DNA from 3 places in the Pseudomonas cremoricolorata genome. Region 1 is predicted to be linked to each of the others. Evidence: riboswitches for the same ligand, from Rfam matches in the RefSeq annotation. Region 1 holds a riboswitch; each other region holds the start of a gene.
The links. Region 1 has a riboswitch for cobalamin ahead of cobW (cobalamin biosynthesis protein CobW). Riboswitches for the same ligand answer to the same signal wherever they lie in the genome.
Positions count from the first base shown of each region.

Region 1 (5,679 bases):
AATGCGCGCTGGTAGTCGTCAAGGCTCAGGCTCTGCGCGCAGGGGCGCTGGTCGAGCTGCTCAAGATCGTTGGTGACGCCGCCCAGCAACTGCTGAATCAAGGCGGTGCCGCTTTCAGGCAGCGCGTCAAGCGGATAGCCCTGCTGTTGCAGGGCACGAAGAATGTTCAGCGCAGCGCCCGGGGTGTCGAGGCCGACGCCATTGCCGATGCGTCCGTCGCGGGTCGGGTAGTTGGCCAGCACCAGGGCCACGCGTTTCTGCCCGTTGGGCAGGCGCGCCAGGTTGACCCAGCGCCGCGCCAGCTCGGCGACGAAATCCATGCGCTCGGGGTGCGCACGGTAGCAGACCACATCGGCCTGACTGCGCTCGCTGCGCCAGGCCAGGTCCTTGAAGCTGATCGGCCGGCTGATGATGCGCCCGTCCAGTTCCGGCAGCACGATGTGCATGGCCAGGTCGCGCGCACCGAGGCCCTGCTCGCTCTGCTCCCAGGCAGGCTGGTTGTCTTGCGCGCAGATGGCCTGCAACACCGGCACGTCACGGCGCAGCGGGCGCAGGTTGGGGCGCTCCGGGCTGGACAGGGCAAAACCTGTGGTGTTGACCACCACTTCAGCTTCGACCTCGTCCATCCAGGCTTGCACCTGCTCAAGGCAGGCGGCATCTTTTAGGCTGGCAACGGCGATGGGCAGCGGGTTGAGCCCAGCGGCACGCATCCGCGCGCAGAACTGGTCGATGAACCCGGTATTGGCCGCTTGCAGGTGCGAGCGATAGAACAGCAGCGGCGCCACTGGGAAGTCGACCTGCCAGTCGGCGTACCAGTCGGCCAGGCCGGCATTGGCGATGCGCGGATGATAGACGCTGGTGCGCGGCAAGGGCTCGGGCTCATGCCAGGCGTAATCGCGGCCCAGCCAGGTGCTGGCGATGCAGTTGAACAGGTTCAGCGCATTGGCCTTGCCGCCCTGGCGTAGGTAGTGCCAGAGCCGCTCGGCGCGGGCGTCGCGCACGCTGCCCAGGTCGGTCAGCTCGGGGTCGGGACGGTCATCGCCGGGCACCAGAATCAGCTGTACCCCGCGCGCGGCCAGCTCGACCAGTTGCTCGACACCATAGCGCCAGTAGCCGACGCCGCCGTGCAGCGACAGCAGGATGACCTTGGCGTGACGCAGCACCTCATCGACGTACAGGTCGACCGAGGCGTGGTTCTGCACCTGCATCGGGTTGGCCAGGCGCACGCTGGGGAAATCCGCCGGCAACTGCTCGGCGGTTTCGGCCAGCAGCGCCAGGTGCGAATCACCGCTGCACAGAATCACCAGCTCGGCTGGGGTCTGGCCCAGGTCGGCGATGCTATCGTCGGGTACGAAGCCGCCGGGCTGGGTGCGCAGCAGGTGCATCGATCAGGCGCCCAGGGCCTGGCGCAGGCGCGCTTCGAGCACCGCGGCGTCGAGGTCCTGGCCGATCAGCACCAGGCGCGTGATGCGCGCTTCATCGCTGCGCCATGGGCGGTCGAAGTGCTTGTCGAAGCGGCTGCCAACGCCCTGGATGAGCAGGCGCATGGGTTTGCCGGGCACTGCCGCGAAGCCCTTGGCGCGCAGGATGCCGAACTCGGCCACCAACTGGCCCAGCGCATCGAGCAGCAGGCGCTCGTCGGCTTCGGGCAGGTCGAGGGAAATCGAATCGAAGGCGTCGTGGTCGTGGTCGTCGTGCTCGCCGTCTTCGTCGTGGTGCGAATCGTGGTGGGTGCGGCGGCCATCGATGTGCACCTCCGACTCGGCGCCAAGACCCAGCAGCACCTCCAGCGGCAGACGACCGCTGCTGGCTTCGATCACTTTCACCGCAGGCGGCAGTTCTTCCTGCACCTCGGCGCGGACCTTGGCCAGGCCCTCGGCGTCGATCAGGTCAGCCTTGTTCAGCACCACCAGGTCAGCACTGGCCAACTGGTCGGCAAACAGCTCGTGCAGCGGCGATTCGTGGTCCAGATTTGGGTCGAGCTTGCGCTGGGCGTCGACCTGGTCGGGGTAGGCGGCGAAGGTGCCGGCGGCGACCGCCGGGCTGTCGACCACGGTAATCACCGCATCGACGGTGCAGGCATTGCGAATTTCCGGCCACTGGAACGCTTGCACCAAAGGTTTGGGCAAGGCCAGGCCACTGGTTTCGATGAGGATGTGGTCCAGGTCGCCCCGGCGCGCCACCAACTCGCGCATCACCGGGAAGAACTCTTCCTGCACCGTGCAGCACAGGCAGCCGTTGGCCAGTTCATAGACCCGGCCGGTGGCCTCCTCTTCGCTGCAGCCGATGCTGCATTGCTTGAGGATGTCACCGTCGATACCCAGCTCACCGAACTCGTTGACGATCACCGCGATCCGCCGGCCCTGGGCATTGTCGAGCATGTGCCGCAGCAACGTGGTTTTCCCCGAGCCGAGGAAGCCGGTGACGATGGTAACGGGGAGCTTGGCCAGTGTTTTCATGGATCGGTGCCCTTGGCAGGATGGCGCGGGCATGCGGGACGATCGCCTGCGGCCAGGCTGGCCGAGCGTGCTCGCCACCGGATCACCCCGCCCGGTTGATAGTCGAAAGCCGTCCGAGGCAGGTCTCCTGGCTTGCACCGGGCTCATCAAGAGCTTGGACATCGACGCCTTCCCGCAGCTGCGCAGTGGCCGTGTCGATGTGCTTCGGTGCTTACAGTTGCGGGGGCAGCCGCGGCCTTTACCGCGTTCCCGTCTTAGCTCGGATGGGCAAAGACAGCCACCCGAGAACCTCGAAGCGGCAAGGCTACGCAGTGCCTGCCAGACGGTCAACCGCTGGCGGTGATTGACGGGAAATACGCCCCATGATTTGCTAGCGCACTTACGTTCAGGTGCCCCTTGTATTGGGGTGAAACGGGAAACCGGTGCGTCCGTGCTGCCCAGGCAGACAGGACAAGGCCGGTGCTGCCCCCGCAACGGTAAGCGAGCCAGGCGTCTTGACCACTGGGCCACTGCAACGGCCTGGGAAGGACGATGCCACGCACTGGAAGCCCTGCTTCCGCTCGCCAGCCCGGAGACCGGCCTGATGCGTCGATCTACACCCCGCGGTGGGCGGGCGCTGTCGTCTGCCTCAGTGCCGTCCGGTGCTGGGGCGTTCGCGCGTGGCCTGCCTTCGAAGAGTCTGTCTTTCAGTCAGCAGAGGAACGCGTCATGCCCATCACCAGCGCCAAACCTACCCTGGTCACCCCCACCACCCTGAGCCAGCGCATCACGGTCGCCCTCGGCGCCAGCCTGCTGGGCCTGTGCCTGGTGTACTTCGCCGGCTTCTCGCACATCGAAGCGGTGCACAACGCCGCCCACGACACCCGCCACAGCGCCGCCTTCCCCTGCCACTGAGACCGCCGCCATGATCACTCGTATCGCCCGCACCGCCGGGTTCAGTGGCCTGCTCGCCGCGCTGCTGCTGACTGCGCTGCAAAGCCTGTGGGTCAGCCCGCTGATTCTCCAGGCCGAAACCTTCGAGGTCGCCGAACCGGTGGCCACGCAGCACGAACACCCCGAGGGCGCCGCTACTCACGAACACAGCGCCGAAGCCTGGGCGCCGCAAGACGGCTGGCAGCGGGTACTGTCGACCACAGGCGGCAACCTGGTGGTCGCGGTCGGTTTCGCCCTGATGCTGGCCGCGCTCTATAGCCTGCGCGAGCCGAACAGGGTTGCCACCGGCGCGCTGTGGGGGTTGGCTGGCTTTGCCGTGTTCTGCCTGGCACCGACCCTGGGCTTGCCGCCGGAATTGCCGGGCACTGCCGCCGCCGATCTGGGGCAGCGACAGACCTGGTGGATCGCCACCGCCGCTGCTACCGCAGCAGGCCTGGGCTTGATGGTCTTCGCCCGCTCGTGGCTGTTCAAGCTGCTCGGCGCTGCCTTGCTGGTAGCGCCGCATGTGGTCGGCGCACCGCAACCGGAAATGCACGCAAGCTTGGCCCCCGAGGCCCTGGAGGCACAGTTCAAGCTCGCTTCATGGCTGACCAACGCCGCCTTCTGGCTGGCCCTGGGGCTGCTCAGCGCCTGGTTGTACCGGCGCGGCGCGCGTGCCTGACATGCCCGCTGAGCCGGCGCTGTATGCCGGCTTCGGCTGTCAACGCGGCTGCTCGGTGCAGGCGCTGTCGGCGCTGCTGCACGACACCTTGCACCAGCAGGGTCTGGCGGTTGCCTCGCTCAAGGCCATCGCCAGCATCGACCTGAAGGCTGCTGAACCGGGACTTGTAGCGCTGGCCGCGCAGCTGGGTCTACCGCTGCTGACCTTCGATGCCGCCACGTTGAACGGGGTCGTCGTCCAGCTTAGCCAACGCTCGGCCAGCGCCTTCGCCCACACCGGCTGCTGGGGTGTGGCCGAGAGCGCCGCGCTGGTGGCCGCCACCTGCGCCGAAGGGTCAGCGCGCCTGTGGGTCGAGCGGCGTGTCGCAGGCAAGGCTACCCTTGCGCTGGCTGGACGCGGATAATCGCGCCCTTTCGACCCGCAGCAAGGACTTTTCATGACGGTCTATTTCATCGGTGCCGGCCCTGGCGACCCGGAGCTGATCACGGTCAAGGGCCAGCGCCTGATCCGTCAGTGCCCGGTGATCATCTACGCAGGCTCGCTGGTTCCAGCGGCGGTGCTTGAAGGGCACCAGGCGCTGCAGGTGCTCAACAGCGCCGAGATGAACCTCGAACAGATCATCGAGGCCATCGACCACGCGCACCGCCAAGGCCAGGACGTGGCTCGCGTGCACAGCGGCGATCCGAGCCTGTATGGTGCCATCGGCGAACAGATCGCCAGGCTGCGCCTGCTCGACATTCCTTACCAGATCATTCCCGGTGTGACCGCCACCGCGGCCAGTGCCGCACTGCTGGGCTGCGAACTCACCCTGCCCGGCGTCGCGCAAACGGTCATCCTCACCCGCTACGGCGACAGCTCACCCATGCCTGCGGGTGAACAACTGGCCGATCTGGCCCGGCATGGCTGCACCCTGGCGATCCACTTGGGCGTCAGGCATCTGCCGCAAATCGTCACCCAGTTGCTGCCGCATTACGGTGCCCGGTGCCCGGTGGCAGTGGTGCACCGTGCCACCTGGCCCGACCAGGACTGGGTGCTGGGTACGCTCGAAGATATCGCCGACCTCACCAACGCCAAGGGCTTTCGGCGTACTGCGCTGATCCTGGTCGGTCCAGTGCTGGGCGATGCGCCGTTCTCCGAGTCGGCACTTTACCGCGCCAGCCACGCCCACCTGTATCGCCCCTGAGCCGCAACGCTCACCCGTTGCACCTCGCCTGCACTGCCGGGAAGGCGCCTTCCATCGTCTCCCCTGCGTAGGACGTCAGGCGTCGCCTAGACTGCACTCATCACCTTCGCTTGTAGGATTTTTCGTCAGATCATCAAGGCTTTTTCAACACTTCTCTGTCCGCCATTACTAAGCCGCCAGATTCGACGTATGGTGCGCGTCCTCTGCTGAGGCAGCGACGTGTTCCTGGGTGATTTCAGGAAACGGACCACCTTTCCGACAGGAGTTTTCCCATGACAAGCGTACTGGTAGTCGATGACCACGCTGCCATTCGATTTGCCGTAAGCATGTTGCTCGAGAACCAGCATTTCGACCTGGTCGGCACCGCCAGCGACGGCATGCAGGCGGTTGAAATGGCTCGCAAACTGCACCCCGACGTTGTCATCCTCGATATCGGCCTGCCA
Region 1 is NZ_CP009455.1:3,988,001-3,993,679, forward strand. It holds gene cobN (cobaltochelatase subunit CobN) at 1-1,385, opposite strand, end outside; gene cobW (cobalamin biosynthesis protein CobW) at 1,389-2,459, opposite strand; cobalamin riboswitch at 2,560-2,767, opposite strand; cobalamin riboswitch at 2,830-3,057, shown strand; gene LK03_RS18100 (CbtB domain-containing protein) at 3,168-3,353, shown strand; gene LK03_RS18105 (CbtA family protein) at 3,364-4,053, shown strand; gene LK03_RS18110 (cobalamin biosynthesis protein) at 4,055-4,456, shown strand; gene cobM (precorrin-4 C(11)-methyltransferase) at 4,490-5,236, shown strand; gene LK03_RS18120 (response regulator transcription factor) at 5,509-5,679, shown strand, end outside.

Region 2 (5,679 bases), 770 kb from region 1:
CAGCGCCAGGGCATCGACCAGCCAGCCGATCAGCGGCAACCATGACAGCAGCAGCGCCAGCACGGTCAGCGGTACCACCGTGATGAACCAGGCGCTGACGCCATGGCTGCGCCAACCGCGGCCGCCGGCGTTCAGGCGACGCTCGACGGCATTGGCAAAATTGCCGAAGGCCACCAGCGGATGACGTCGCTGTGGCTCGCCGAACAGCGCATCCAGAGCAACCCCGGCCACACATAGCAAGGCCAGGCTCATGGGCGTCGCTCCCAGGCATTTTCGAACAGCATGTCATCCAGCGGGCGTTCTTCGGCCCACTGTTCCTGCACCAGCATCGGCGCCTCGTAGAAGGCCTTGACCGGCCCCAGGCACAGCACCGCCACCGCCTTGGCACCGCTCGGCATGCCCAGCAGCTGGCCCAGTGCCTGTGGGTCGAACAGCGACACCCAGCCCATCCCCAGGCCTTCGGCGCGGGCCGCCAGCCACAGGTTCTGGATGGCACAGGCCAGTGAGGCGAGGTCCATTTCCGGCAAGGTACGGCGGCCGAAGATGTGCGCTTCACGCTGATCCATCAGCGCCGCCACCAGCAACTCGGCGCAGTCCTGGATGCCTTCGACCTTGAGCTGCATGAAATCATCGGAGCGCTCGCCCAGGGCGTCGGCGGTGCGTAGGCGCTCCTGCTCGACCAGCCCCTGGATAGCGCCGCGCAGCTCGCGGCGGGTAATACGAATGAAGCGCCACGGCTGCATCAGGCCGACGCTGGGGGCCTGGTGTGCAGCGCCGAGCAGACGGCGCAGCAGCTCGGGGGCGACTTCACCGCCGGCGAAGTGGCGCATGTCGCGGCGCTCGCCGATGGCGCGGTACACCGCAGCGCGTTCGGTCATGGAAAAGGCATGTTCGCTCATGGTCGCAACAGCGCCGCCGCCGCCTCGGGACTGGAAGGGAAATAAAAGTGCACGTACGAGGCCGTCAGCCGCCCCAGCCGATACACCGCCTCGTTGCCGCGCCCGCCATTGGGGCTAAGGCCACGGGCGATGGGCGTGTGTTCGGTGGTGGTCAGCGAGTGATGATAGGTGTGCCCGCGCAAGGTGCCTTCGGGCAACTCGACCGCCTGCAAGGCCAACGCGGCCAGGCGCTTTTGCATGCTCGCCTCGCCGGGCAGCAGGCCGAGCAGCTCGGCGCGCTGACCGTCGACATCGGTCAGGCCGTCGAGCAGGTAGAGCATGCCGCCGCATTCAGCCAGCAGCGGTTTGCCTTGAGCGTGGTGCTGGCGAATGGCGGCCAGCATCGTTGCGTTCGCCGCCAGCGCCTGGTGGTGCAGTTCGGGGTAGCCACCGGGCAGGTACAGGCTGTCGACTTCGGGCAACCGGGCATCGTGCAACGGCGAGAAGAACACCAGCTCGGCACCCTGGGCGCGGAGCAGCTCGAGGTTGGCGCCGTAGAGGAAGGCGAAGGCTTCGTCGCGCGCCACGCCGATGCGCACGCCGGCAAGGCTCGGGGTGACGGGCGCCGGTTGTGGCGCAGCGAAGGTCACTGCCGGCGGCAGGGCCGCATCGCAGCTCTCGCCCAGGGCCTGGGCGGCCGCATCAAGCCGCGCATCGAGGTCGTTCAGCTCGCTGGCCTGGACCAGTCCCAGATGGCGACTGGGCAGCTCGATACCGCGCTCGCGGGACAAACCGCCGTACCAGCGCAGGCCCTCGCTCAAGCTGCCTTCGAGCAACTGCGCGTGACGCAGGCTCCCAACCCGGTTGGCCAGCACCCCGGCGAACGGCAGGTCAGGCTGGTAGCGGGCCAGGCCCAGGGCCAGCGCACCGAAAGTCTGCGCCATGGCGGTGCCGTCGATCACCGCCAGCACCGGCACACCGAAGTGACGCGCAAGATCGGCACTGGACGGCGTGCCATCGAACAGGCCCATGACCCCTTCGATGAGAATCAGGTCGGCTTCCCCGGCGGCTTGCCACAGCAAGCGCCGACTCTCGGCCTCGCCGATCATCCACATGTCGAGTTGGTACACCGGCGCACCGCTGGCGCGTTCGAGGATCATCGGGTCAAGAAAGTCCGGGCCACACTTGAACACCCGTACGCGGCGGCCGAGGTTGCGGTGTAGCCGCGCCAGGGCGGCGGTGACGGTGGTCTTGCCCTGGCCCGAGGCCGGGGCGGCGATCAGCACCGCCGGGCAGGCACGGCGGTCACTCACAGTTCCACGCCCTTCTGCGCGCGGATACCGGCCTGGAAGGCGTGCTTGAGCATGCCCATCTCGGTGACGGTGTCGGCCAGCTCGATCAGCTCGGGCCTGGCGCCGCGGCCGGTGACGATCACGTGCTGCATCGGCGGGCGCGCCTGCAGGTCGTTGAGCACCTGCTCAAGGTCGAGGTAGCCATGCTTGAGGGCAATGTTCAGCTCATCGAGCACCACGAACTGTACGGCCGGGTCTTGCAGCAACTGCCGCGACACCGCCCAGGCGGCTTCGGCGGCGGCGATATCGCGCTGGCGGTCCTGGGTTTCCCAGGTGAAGCCCTCGCCCATCACGTGGTAGCTGACCTGCTCGGGGAAGCGCCGGAAGAACAGCTCTTCACCGGTGCTGTTGCGGCCCTTGATGAACTGCACAACGCCGCAGCGCATGTCATGGCCCATGGCCCGGGCGAGCATGCCGAAGGCCGAGCTGCTCTTGCCCTTGCCGTTGCCGCTGAGCACCAGCAGCAGGCCGCATTCATTGGGCGAGTTGGCAATGCGCTCGTCGATGATGGCTTTCTTGCGCAGCATCCGCGCCAGGTGGCGTTCGTCGCGCTCTGGGGATTCGCTCATGGGGGTCTCCGCGGGCTGTGGGCGGCAAGGCAGCCGCGCCGACAGATCTAATAGGCAGGCAGGCACAGGGGCGCGCAGCAGCCATGGCCTGAAGCCACGGAGCACCGCGCATCACCCTCCGTGATGCCGTTTGGCAGTGACAGGCCGGTCTCCGGGCTCGTGAGCAGGGCCATGGCCCTGGCCGCCGCGCGCCTTCCCAGGATCGACCCAGTGGCGCTGCGCGTGGCTTGACTCACCTACCGTTGCGGGGGCAGCGCCGGACTCGCGCCTGCAAGGCGACCACCGGCTTCCCAGTTTCACCCCGCCTGGAAATCGCTCCACGGGGCACCTGAAACACGCCGCGAAGGTTAGAGGGTTGCACCCGGAGCGTCAATGAAATGGACCGCCGGACGCGCCGGAATGAACCACCCGGTCGGTCGTCTTCTCATAAAGGTCAGTGGTGTCCCATTCCCGGAGGATCGCGGCATGTTCCCATTGCGTATCGGTGTACTGCTGGCCATCGGCGCCAGCCTGGTGGCCTGCGGCGAAACTGCCAGGCTGAGCGTCGCCGACGGCACCGGCCCCAACCCCAACCTGCCGCCGCCGAACAAGACCCTCATCCCTACCCTGAACATCGCCCCGGCGATTGGCTGGTCGGACGGTGGCAAGCCCACTGCCGCCCCTGGCACCCAGGTGCAGGCCTTCGCCGACGACCTCGACCACCCGCGCTGGCTGTACGTTTTGCCTAATGGCGACGTGCTGGTAGCGGAAACCAACGCGCCACCCAAGCCAGACGACAGCAGCGGCATCCGCGGCTGGGTCATGGAGAAGGTCATGAAGCGTGCTGGCGCGGGCGTGCCCAGCGCCAATCGCATCACGCTGCTGCGCGACGCCGACCACGACGGCGTGGCGGAAATTCGCACGACCTTCGTCGAGGGCTTGAACTCGCCGTTCGGCATGGCCCTGGTGGGCAATGACTTCTACGTTGCCGATACCGACAAGCTGCTGCATTTCCGCTACGCCGACAACGCCATGCAATTACGCGACCCAGGCGAGAAGGTCGTCGATCTGCCAGGCGGGCCGCTCAACCACCACTGGACCAAGAACATTCTCGCCAGCCGCGATGGCAAGAAGCTTTATGTCACCGTCGGCTCCAACAGCAACGTCGGGGAAAACGGCCTGGAGCAAGAGCAAGGCCGCGCGGCGATCTGGGAAGTCGATCTCGCCAGCAAGCAGCAGCGACTGTTCGCCACCGGCCTGCGCAACCCCAACGGCATGGACTGGGAGCCGCACACCGGGGCGCTGTGGACTGCCGTCAACGAACGCGACGAGATCGGCAGCGACCTGGTCCCCGACTACATCACCTCGGTCAAGGACGGCGCTTTCTATGGCTGGCCCTACAGTTACTACGGCCAGCATGTCGACGTGCGGGTCACCCCGCAGGACCCGGCCAAGGTTGCCAGCGCCATCGCCCCTGACTACGCCGTTGGCCCGCACACCGCCTCACTGGGCCTGGCCTTCGCCCGGCCCGGCATGCTGCCGGCGCCGTTCGACAAGGGCGTGTTCATCGGCCAGCATGGCTCGTGGAACCGCAAACCGCTGAGCGGCTACAAAGTGTTGTTCGTGCCGTTCGGCAACGACGGCAAACCCCAGGGCGAGCCACGAGACCTGCTCAGCGGCTTCGTCAATGACCAGGGCAAGGCCATGGGCCGGCCGGTAGGCGTAGCCAATGACAAGCATGGCGGGGTTCTGGTGGCCGATGATGTGGGCAACGTGATCTGGCGGGTGACGGCGGCGAAGCCGTGAGGTTTCACGCGGGGTTGGGCTAAGGGTGGTATCGAGACTGACCGAAGCGCCATTGCAGCGCTTCGGTCGCTGCCCAATCAGGGATTCTGCGCCAGGTGCCCGGCCGGAATGATGCGCTTGGCCTGCAGGTAGGCTTTGGACCAGTAGCTGTTGGACAGGTAGTCCAGGCGTACGGTGCCACCGGTGCGCGGCGCGTGAACGAAGCGCCCTTCACCGACGTAAATGCCGGCATGGCTCACTTGCGAACCGCCGTTGGTGGCGAAGAAGACGATGTCGCCTGATTGCAAGGCGTTGAGGTTCACGCTAGGCGCCTGCATGACGATCATTTCCCGTGTCGAGCGCGGCAGGCTGATGCCGGCGGCGTCGTTATACACGTACTTGATCAGGCCACTGCAATCGAAGCCCGAATCGGGGGTATTGCCGCCCCAGCGATAAGGCGTGCCGACCAGACCAATGGCACGAAACAGCACATCGGAGGCCACGGGCGAGAAGCTTGGCTGGGTGTTGAATACCACCTGCGGCTTGGGCGCCGGGGCGGGAGCAGGGGCAGGCGCACGGCTGGAGCACGCCGTCAGCAAGGCCACAGACATCAGGAAAGCGAAGCGCACCATTGTCTTCATGGTCGGAACGTCCTGTCAGGAACGAGTCGGCCGCAGCCGAAAAGAGTTGAGAAATTAGGTTAGCTTGTTTTTCTAAACGCACACGGCGGTTAGCTTTTCAGCTAACCGCCGTGTGTACTGACCACAGCGTGTGCAATCAGTTGCGTGCGATATTGGTGGTCGGTGCCATGGCCAGGGCGCGCTTGGCCTGCATGAAGGTTTTGCTCCAGTAGCGGTCACCGAGGCTGTCGATGCGCACGCCACCGCTGCGGCTGCTGCTGGAGTGAATGAACTGGTTATCGCCCAGATAAATGCCGGCATGACTCACGCGGCCGCGACCATTGGTGCTGAAGAACAGCAGATCACCAGGCTTGAGCTTGTTGCGCGCAACCTTGGGCGCGTCGACGTTGATCATCTCGCGGGTCGAGCGTGGCAGCGACATGCCAGCCTCCTCGCGGAACAGGTAGCCGATAAAACCACTGCAATCGAAACCGGA
Region 2 is NZ_CP009455.1:4,759,336-4,765,014, forward strand. It holds gene cbiB (adenosylcobinamide-phosphate synthase CbiB) at 1-252, opposite strand, end outside; gene bluB (5,6-dimethylbenzimidazole synthase) at 249-899, opposite strand; gene LK03_RS21425 (cobyrinate a,c-diamide synthase) at 896-2,191, opposite strand; gene cobO (cob(I)yrinic acid a,c-diamide adenosyltransferase) at 2,188-2,799, opposite strand; cobalamin riboswitch at 2,925-3,146, opposite strand; gene LK03_RS21435 (PQQ-dependent sugar dehydrogenase) at 3,265-4,584, shown strand; gene LK03_RS21440 (C40 family peptidase) at 4,662-5,204, opposite strand; gene LK03_RS21445 (C40 family peptidase) at 5,341-5,679, opposite strand, start outside.
Region 2: linked by a shared signal. The riboswitch ahead of cobO (cob(I)yrinic acid a,c-diamide adenosyltransferase) and the one ahead of cobW (cobalamin biosynthesis protein CobW) in region 1 are both predicted to bind cobalamin.

Region 3 (5,679 bases), 290 kb from region 1:
GCCCCAGCCAATGCCATGCATCAGGTACTTGTGCGCCAGCCAGGCGACCCCTTCCATGGCAGCCAAGGTGGTGAGAAAGACGACGAGGTTGGTCAGCATGGTGTTCGATTCGGCTCGTGGTGATGGGGCTTGGAGTCAATCAGGCGCTGCGACGTTCCACGCCGTTTCAGCGCTGGCAAGGCGTTTCGCAGTGAGTGCTCGACCCTAGCATGACCAGGGTCGTAAGGCTTGACCTGTGTAGGACAATTCTTCACTCAGGCGAAAAAAGCGTAGTGGCTGTCGCGGTAAACGATATAAGATAACATTTCGTTTGCCATCAACCCCTTGCCTGCGATTGCCCATGACAAGTGCCAATGCCACTCCCACCCTGCTCACCCAGCGCCTGCAGAGCATCGACGCTCTGCGCGGCCTGGTGATGCTCTTCATGTTGCTCGACCACGTTCGCGAAACCTTCTTTCTGCATCACCAGGTCGGTGACCCCATGGCCGTGGCCAGCACCGAACCTGTGCTGTTCTTCAGCCGTACCCTGGCGCACCTGTGTGCCCCGGTGTTCGTCCTGCTCACCGGTCTCTCGGCCTGGCTGTATGGCGAAAAACAGCAGAGCCGCCAGGCGGTCTCGGCATTTCTGTTCAAACGCGGGTTGTTCCTGGTGCTGCTGGAATTCACCGTGGTCAATTTCGCCTGGACCTTCCAGCTGCCGCCCAGCGTCGTCTACCTGCAAGTGATCTGGGCCATCGGCCTGAGCATGATCGCCCTCGCCGCGCTGGTGTGGCTGCCGCGATCAGCGCTGATCGCCCTGGGTGTGCTGATCATCGCCGGGCACAACCTGCTCGACGGTGTGCACTTCGGCGCAGACTCGCTGATGCACGTGCCATGGGCGATCCTCCACGACCGTGGCTGGCTCGACGTCTCCGAACATATGCGCCTGCGCACCTCCTACCCGCTGCTGCCGTGGATCGGGGTGATCGCCCTGGGCTATGCCATGGGCCCCTGGTTCGCCCGTGGCGCCAATGCCCAGGTGCGCCAGCGGCGTCTGTTGCTGGCTGCGGCCGCGGCGCTGCTGGGCTTCGTGGTGCTGCGCCTGATCAACGGCTATGGCGAGGCGCCGTGGAACAGCTACCCAAGCCTGGTGCAGACGCTGATGAGCCTGTTCAACATCACCAAGTACCCGCCGTCGTTGCTGTTCCTGTGCCTGACCCTGGGCTGCGGCCTGTTGCTGCTGCGCGGTTTCGAGCGCGCCGGGCAGGCGCGCTGGGTCGGGGTGCTGGCGGTGCTGGGTGCGGCGCCGATGTTTTTCTACCTGCTGCACCTGTACGTACTGAAAGTGGCCTATGTGCTGTGCGTGGCGATCTTTGGTCTGAACCAGGGCGACTACTTCGGCTTCGACGGCATGGGCGCGGTGTGGCTGTGCGCCGTGCTGCTGAGCGTGGCGCTGTACCCTCCGGTGCGTGCCTTCGCTCGGCTCAAGGCGCGCCGGCGCGACATCGCCTGGCTCAAATACCTGTGAAAGCCGTTCCCTGCCAGCGGCCGATGGTCTACCATGCCGGCCGCCGGTTTCCACCCAGGAATTAATAGGGAATCCGTGGCTCGCCAACGGCTGAGCTAAACGGAACTGCCCCCGCAACTGTAGGTGCCGAGCCTGCTCCATCGATGCCACTGGGCCTGCGCCCGGGAAGGCTGGAGCCGGGCGAAGACGCATCAGTCAGGAGACCTGCCGGCACACATTCACCGACCGGCGGGGTGTCCGGGACGGCCATCTGCACCCTTCCCAGGGTGGCGCCGCCTGCCTTTGCGCAGGCGGCCTCGACGATGCCTGTCCGTGTCGCAGCCCTGCCGCTGTATTCGATAGGAGATCGCCCAATGCTACGTTTCGCCGCCCTGCTCGCGGGCCTGGGTTTGTCTGGCCTGGCCCAGGCAGCCGCCACCCACTACCCGCTCAAGATCGACAACTGTGGCCAGCCGCTGAGCTTCGCCCACGCCCCGCAGCGCGCCGTGACCATCGGCCAGGCCGGCACGGAAATCCTCTACGCGCTGGGCCTGGGCGACAAGCTGGCCGGCACCTCGCTGTGGTTCAACGACGTGCTGCCCGAGTTCAAGACCCTCAACGACAAGGTCGAGCGCCTGGCCGACAACGACCCAAGCTTCGAGGCCGTGGTCGGCAAACGCCCGCAACTGGTCACCGCGCAGTTCGAGTGGATGGTTGGCGCGCAAGGCGTGGTCGGCACCCGCGAGCAGTTCCATGAGCTGAACATTCCCACCTACCTGCTGCCCTCCGACTGCGAAGGCAAGGACAACCTCACCGGCGCCGATGGCACGCGCACCCAGCAGTTCCAGGTCGAGAGCATCTACAAGAGCGTCAGCCAGCTGGCCGAGATCTTCGACGTGCAGGACCGCGGCGCCGCGCTCAATACCGATCTGCAGGCACGCCTGGCCCAGGCCAAGCAGCGCCTGGCGGGCAAGGACCTGTCGGGCACCACCGCGCTGTTCTGGTTCTCCAGCGCCGATCTGGACATCGACCCCTACGTGGCCGGGCGTCAGGGCGTGGCCGACTTCATGCTGCAGACCCTGGGCGTGCGCAACGTGGTGGAGTCCACCGAAGAATGGCCGACCGTGGGTTGGGAAACCCTGGCCAAGGCCAATCCGACCTGGCTGATCATCGCGCGCATGGACCGCCGCCGCTTCCCCGCCGACGACTACCAGAAGAAGCTGGAGTTTCTCCGTAGCGATCCGGTGGCGAAGAACCTCGACGCGGTCAAGGCCGGGCGCATCATCGTCCTCGACGCCGAGGCCATGCAGGCCGGTATTCGCCTGTTCCGAGGTCTGGAGACGCTGTCCAGCGCCTTCGCCAGCGGTAAGCCCGCACCGTGAGTGCGCGCCTGTTGCCGGCCATGGCGCTGGCGCTGCTGGCCCTGCTGGCGGCGCTGCTGGCCGGGGTCGCCATCGGCGAAACGCCGATTTCCCTCAAGCTGGTGTACCAGGTGCTGGCCAATCATCTGTGGCAGGCCGGTTACCCGCTCGACCCGATCGACGCCGGCATCGTCTGGAACTACCGCCTGCCACGCACGCTGGTCGCTGCGGCGTGCGGCGCGGGCCTTGCGACCTGCGGGGTGATTCTGCAGGCGCTGCTGCGTAACGCGCTGGCCGAACCCTACCTGCTCGGGCTGTCCGCCGGCGCCTCGACCGGCGCGGTGGCGGTCGGTTTGCTGGGCATTGGCGGAGCGGCGCTGTCGCTCTCGGCGGGCGCCTTCATCGGCGCGCTGTTTGCTTTTGCCCTGGTGCTGCTGCTGGCCCGCGCGGCAGGGCCGACGCACAACAATGCCCAGGTGATTCTGGCCGGTATCGCCGGCTCGCAACTGTTCAATGCCATCACCGCGTTTCTCATCACCAAATCGGCCACCGCCGAGCAGGCGCGGGGCATTCTGTTCTGGCTGCTGGGCAATCTCAGTGGCGTGCGCTGGCCGTCGGTCAGCCTCGCACTGCCGGTGGCGCTGCTGGGCCTGGCGATCTGCCTGTGGCACCGGCGCAGCCTCGATGCCTTCACCTTCGGTGCCGATTCGGCGGCCTCGCTGGGGGTGCCGGTGCGCCGTACCCAGTTGCTGCTGATCAGCTGCGCGGCGCTGGTCACCGCGGTGATGGTGTCGATCGTCGGCGCCATCGGCTTCGTCGGGCTGGTGATTCCACACGCCCTGCGTCTGCTGCTGGGCCCCGGTCACAGCCGCCTGCTGCCGGCCAGCGCCCTGGGTGGCGCATTGTTCCTGATCAGCGCCGATGTGCTGTCGCGCACCCTCATCACTGGCCAGGTGATTCCAGTGGGCGTGGTCACCGCGCTGATTGGCGCGCCAGTGTTCGCGTTGATTCTGATCAGCCGTCGGGGGGCACGATGAGCAACCTCAGCGACGTGCACCTGGCGCCGTTGCGCTGCGTCGAGCTGGGCCTGCGCGTGCGCGGCCATCAGTTGCTGCACGGCATCGACTTGCAGGTGCTGGCCGGCGAAACCCTGGGCATCGTCGGCCCCAATGGCTCGGGCAAATCCACCCTGCTCAAGCTGCTGGCCGGCCTGCGTGCGCCCAGCAGCGGCGCCGTGCAGTTGTTCGGCGAGCCGCTCGACAGCCTGCCGCGCCGGCGGGTGGCGCAGCGTCTGGCGCTGGTCGAGCAGCAGGCCGATACCCACGAGGCGATCCGCGTGTATGACGCGGTCGCCTTAGGCCGCACGCCCTGGCTGTCGGCCCTGGCGCCGTTCGCAGGCCAAGACCATGCGATCGTCGAACAAGCCCTGCGCGATGTCGATGCGCTGCACTTGCAACAGCGCCTGTGGGGCGAGCTGTCCGGCGGTGAGCGCCAGCGCGTGCACATCGCCCGCGCCCTGGCCCAGCGCCCGCAGGTACTGCTGCTCGATGAGCCGACCAACCACCTCGACATCCAGCATCAGTTGAGCCTGCTGCACTGCGTGCAGGCGCTGCCGGTGACCACCCTGGTGGCCTTGCACGATCTCAATCAGGCGCTGACCTGCGACCGCCTGGCGGTGCTCGAAGGCGGTCGCCTGGTGGCCCTCGGCGCGCCGTTCGAGGTGCTGACCCCGGCGCGCCTGCTGAGCACCTTCGGCGTGCACGCCCACTACCTCACCGATCCCTATGACGGCGCCCGCGTACTGCGCGTGCGCGCCCCCTGAACCAGGACGTTCCGTTATGTCGCTGTCCCCCGTCGCCGTACTGCTTGCCGGCCTGTTGCTGACGCCTGTGGCCGCCGCCGAGGTGTTCGAAGTGAAAATGCTCAACCGCGGTGCCGAGGGCGCCATGGTCTACGAGCCCGACCACTTGCGCATCGCCCCCGGCGACACGGTGCGTTTCGTGCCTACCCATGCCAGCCACAATGCCGCCACCCTTCCCGGCCTGCTGCCGCAGGGCGCCGAAGCGTTCAAGAGCAAGCTCAACCAGCCTGCCGAACAGGCCTTCGACGTACCCGGCCTGTATGGCATTCAGTGCATCCCGCATCTGGCGATGGGCATGGTCATGCTGATCGAAGTCGGCGAACGCAGCGCCTCGCCGGTGAGCCTGCCGGACAACCTGCCGGCGCGGGCCAGGAGCCGCCTGGAGGCGCAGTTGAGCCAGCTGGAGGCCGAGCGATGAAACGCGTGGTCCGCAGTGCGGTGCTGCTGCCGCTATTGAGTGTCACACCGTTGGCCCTGGCCGAATCGGCGCAGTCCGAGAGCAACGGTTTCATCGAAGACAGCCGCTGGAACGTGCTCAACCGCAGCGTCTATGACCGCCGCGACTACCGCCACGGTGGGCGCAACGGCAGCGCACGCAACGCTTACAAACCGCGCGAGGCGCGCAGCGACCAGGCCGCCGAATGGGGCTACGGGCTGATGGGCAGTTTCAGCTCGGGCTTCACCCAGGGCACCGTGGGCGTGGGCGTCGATGCCCATGGCTATCTGGGCGTGCAACTGGACAGCGGCGGCGGTCGAGCCGGCAAGGCGCGCCTGCTCAGCCTGGACAACGACGGCCATCCCAAGCGCGACTACGGCCGCGCCGGCGCCGCGCTCAAGCTGCGCACCTCCAACACCGTGTTGTCCTACGGCGAGCAGCGCATCAAGACCCCGGTGTTCAGCGCCTCCGACAGCCGCCTGCTGCCCGAGACCTTCACCGGCTGGTTCCTCGACAGCAAGGAATTCGAACACCT
Region 3 is NZ_CP009455.1:3,701,157-3,706,835, reverse strand. It holds gene LK03_RS22040 (sterol desaturase family protein) at 1-99, opposite strand, end outside; gene LK03_RS16845 (DUF1624 domain-containing protein) at 341-1,507, shown strand; cobalamin riboswitch at 1,535-1,733, shown strand; gene LK03_RS16840 (ABC transporter substrate-binding protein) at 1,861-2,868, shown strand; gene LK03_RS16835 (FecCD family ABC transporter permease) at 2,889-3,884, shown strand; gene LK03_RS16830 (ABC transporter ATP-binding protein) at 3,881-4,669, shown strand; gene LK03_RS16825 (pseudoazurin) at 4,686-5,126, shown strand; gene LK03_RS16820 (OprD family porin) at 5,123-5,679, shown strand, end outside.
Region 3: linked by a shared signal. The riboswitch ahead of LK03_RS16840 (ABC transporter substrate-binding protein) and the one ahead of cobW (cobalamin biosynthesis protein CobW) in region 1 are both predicted to bind cobalamin.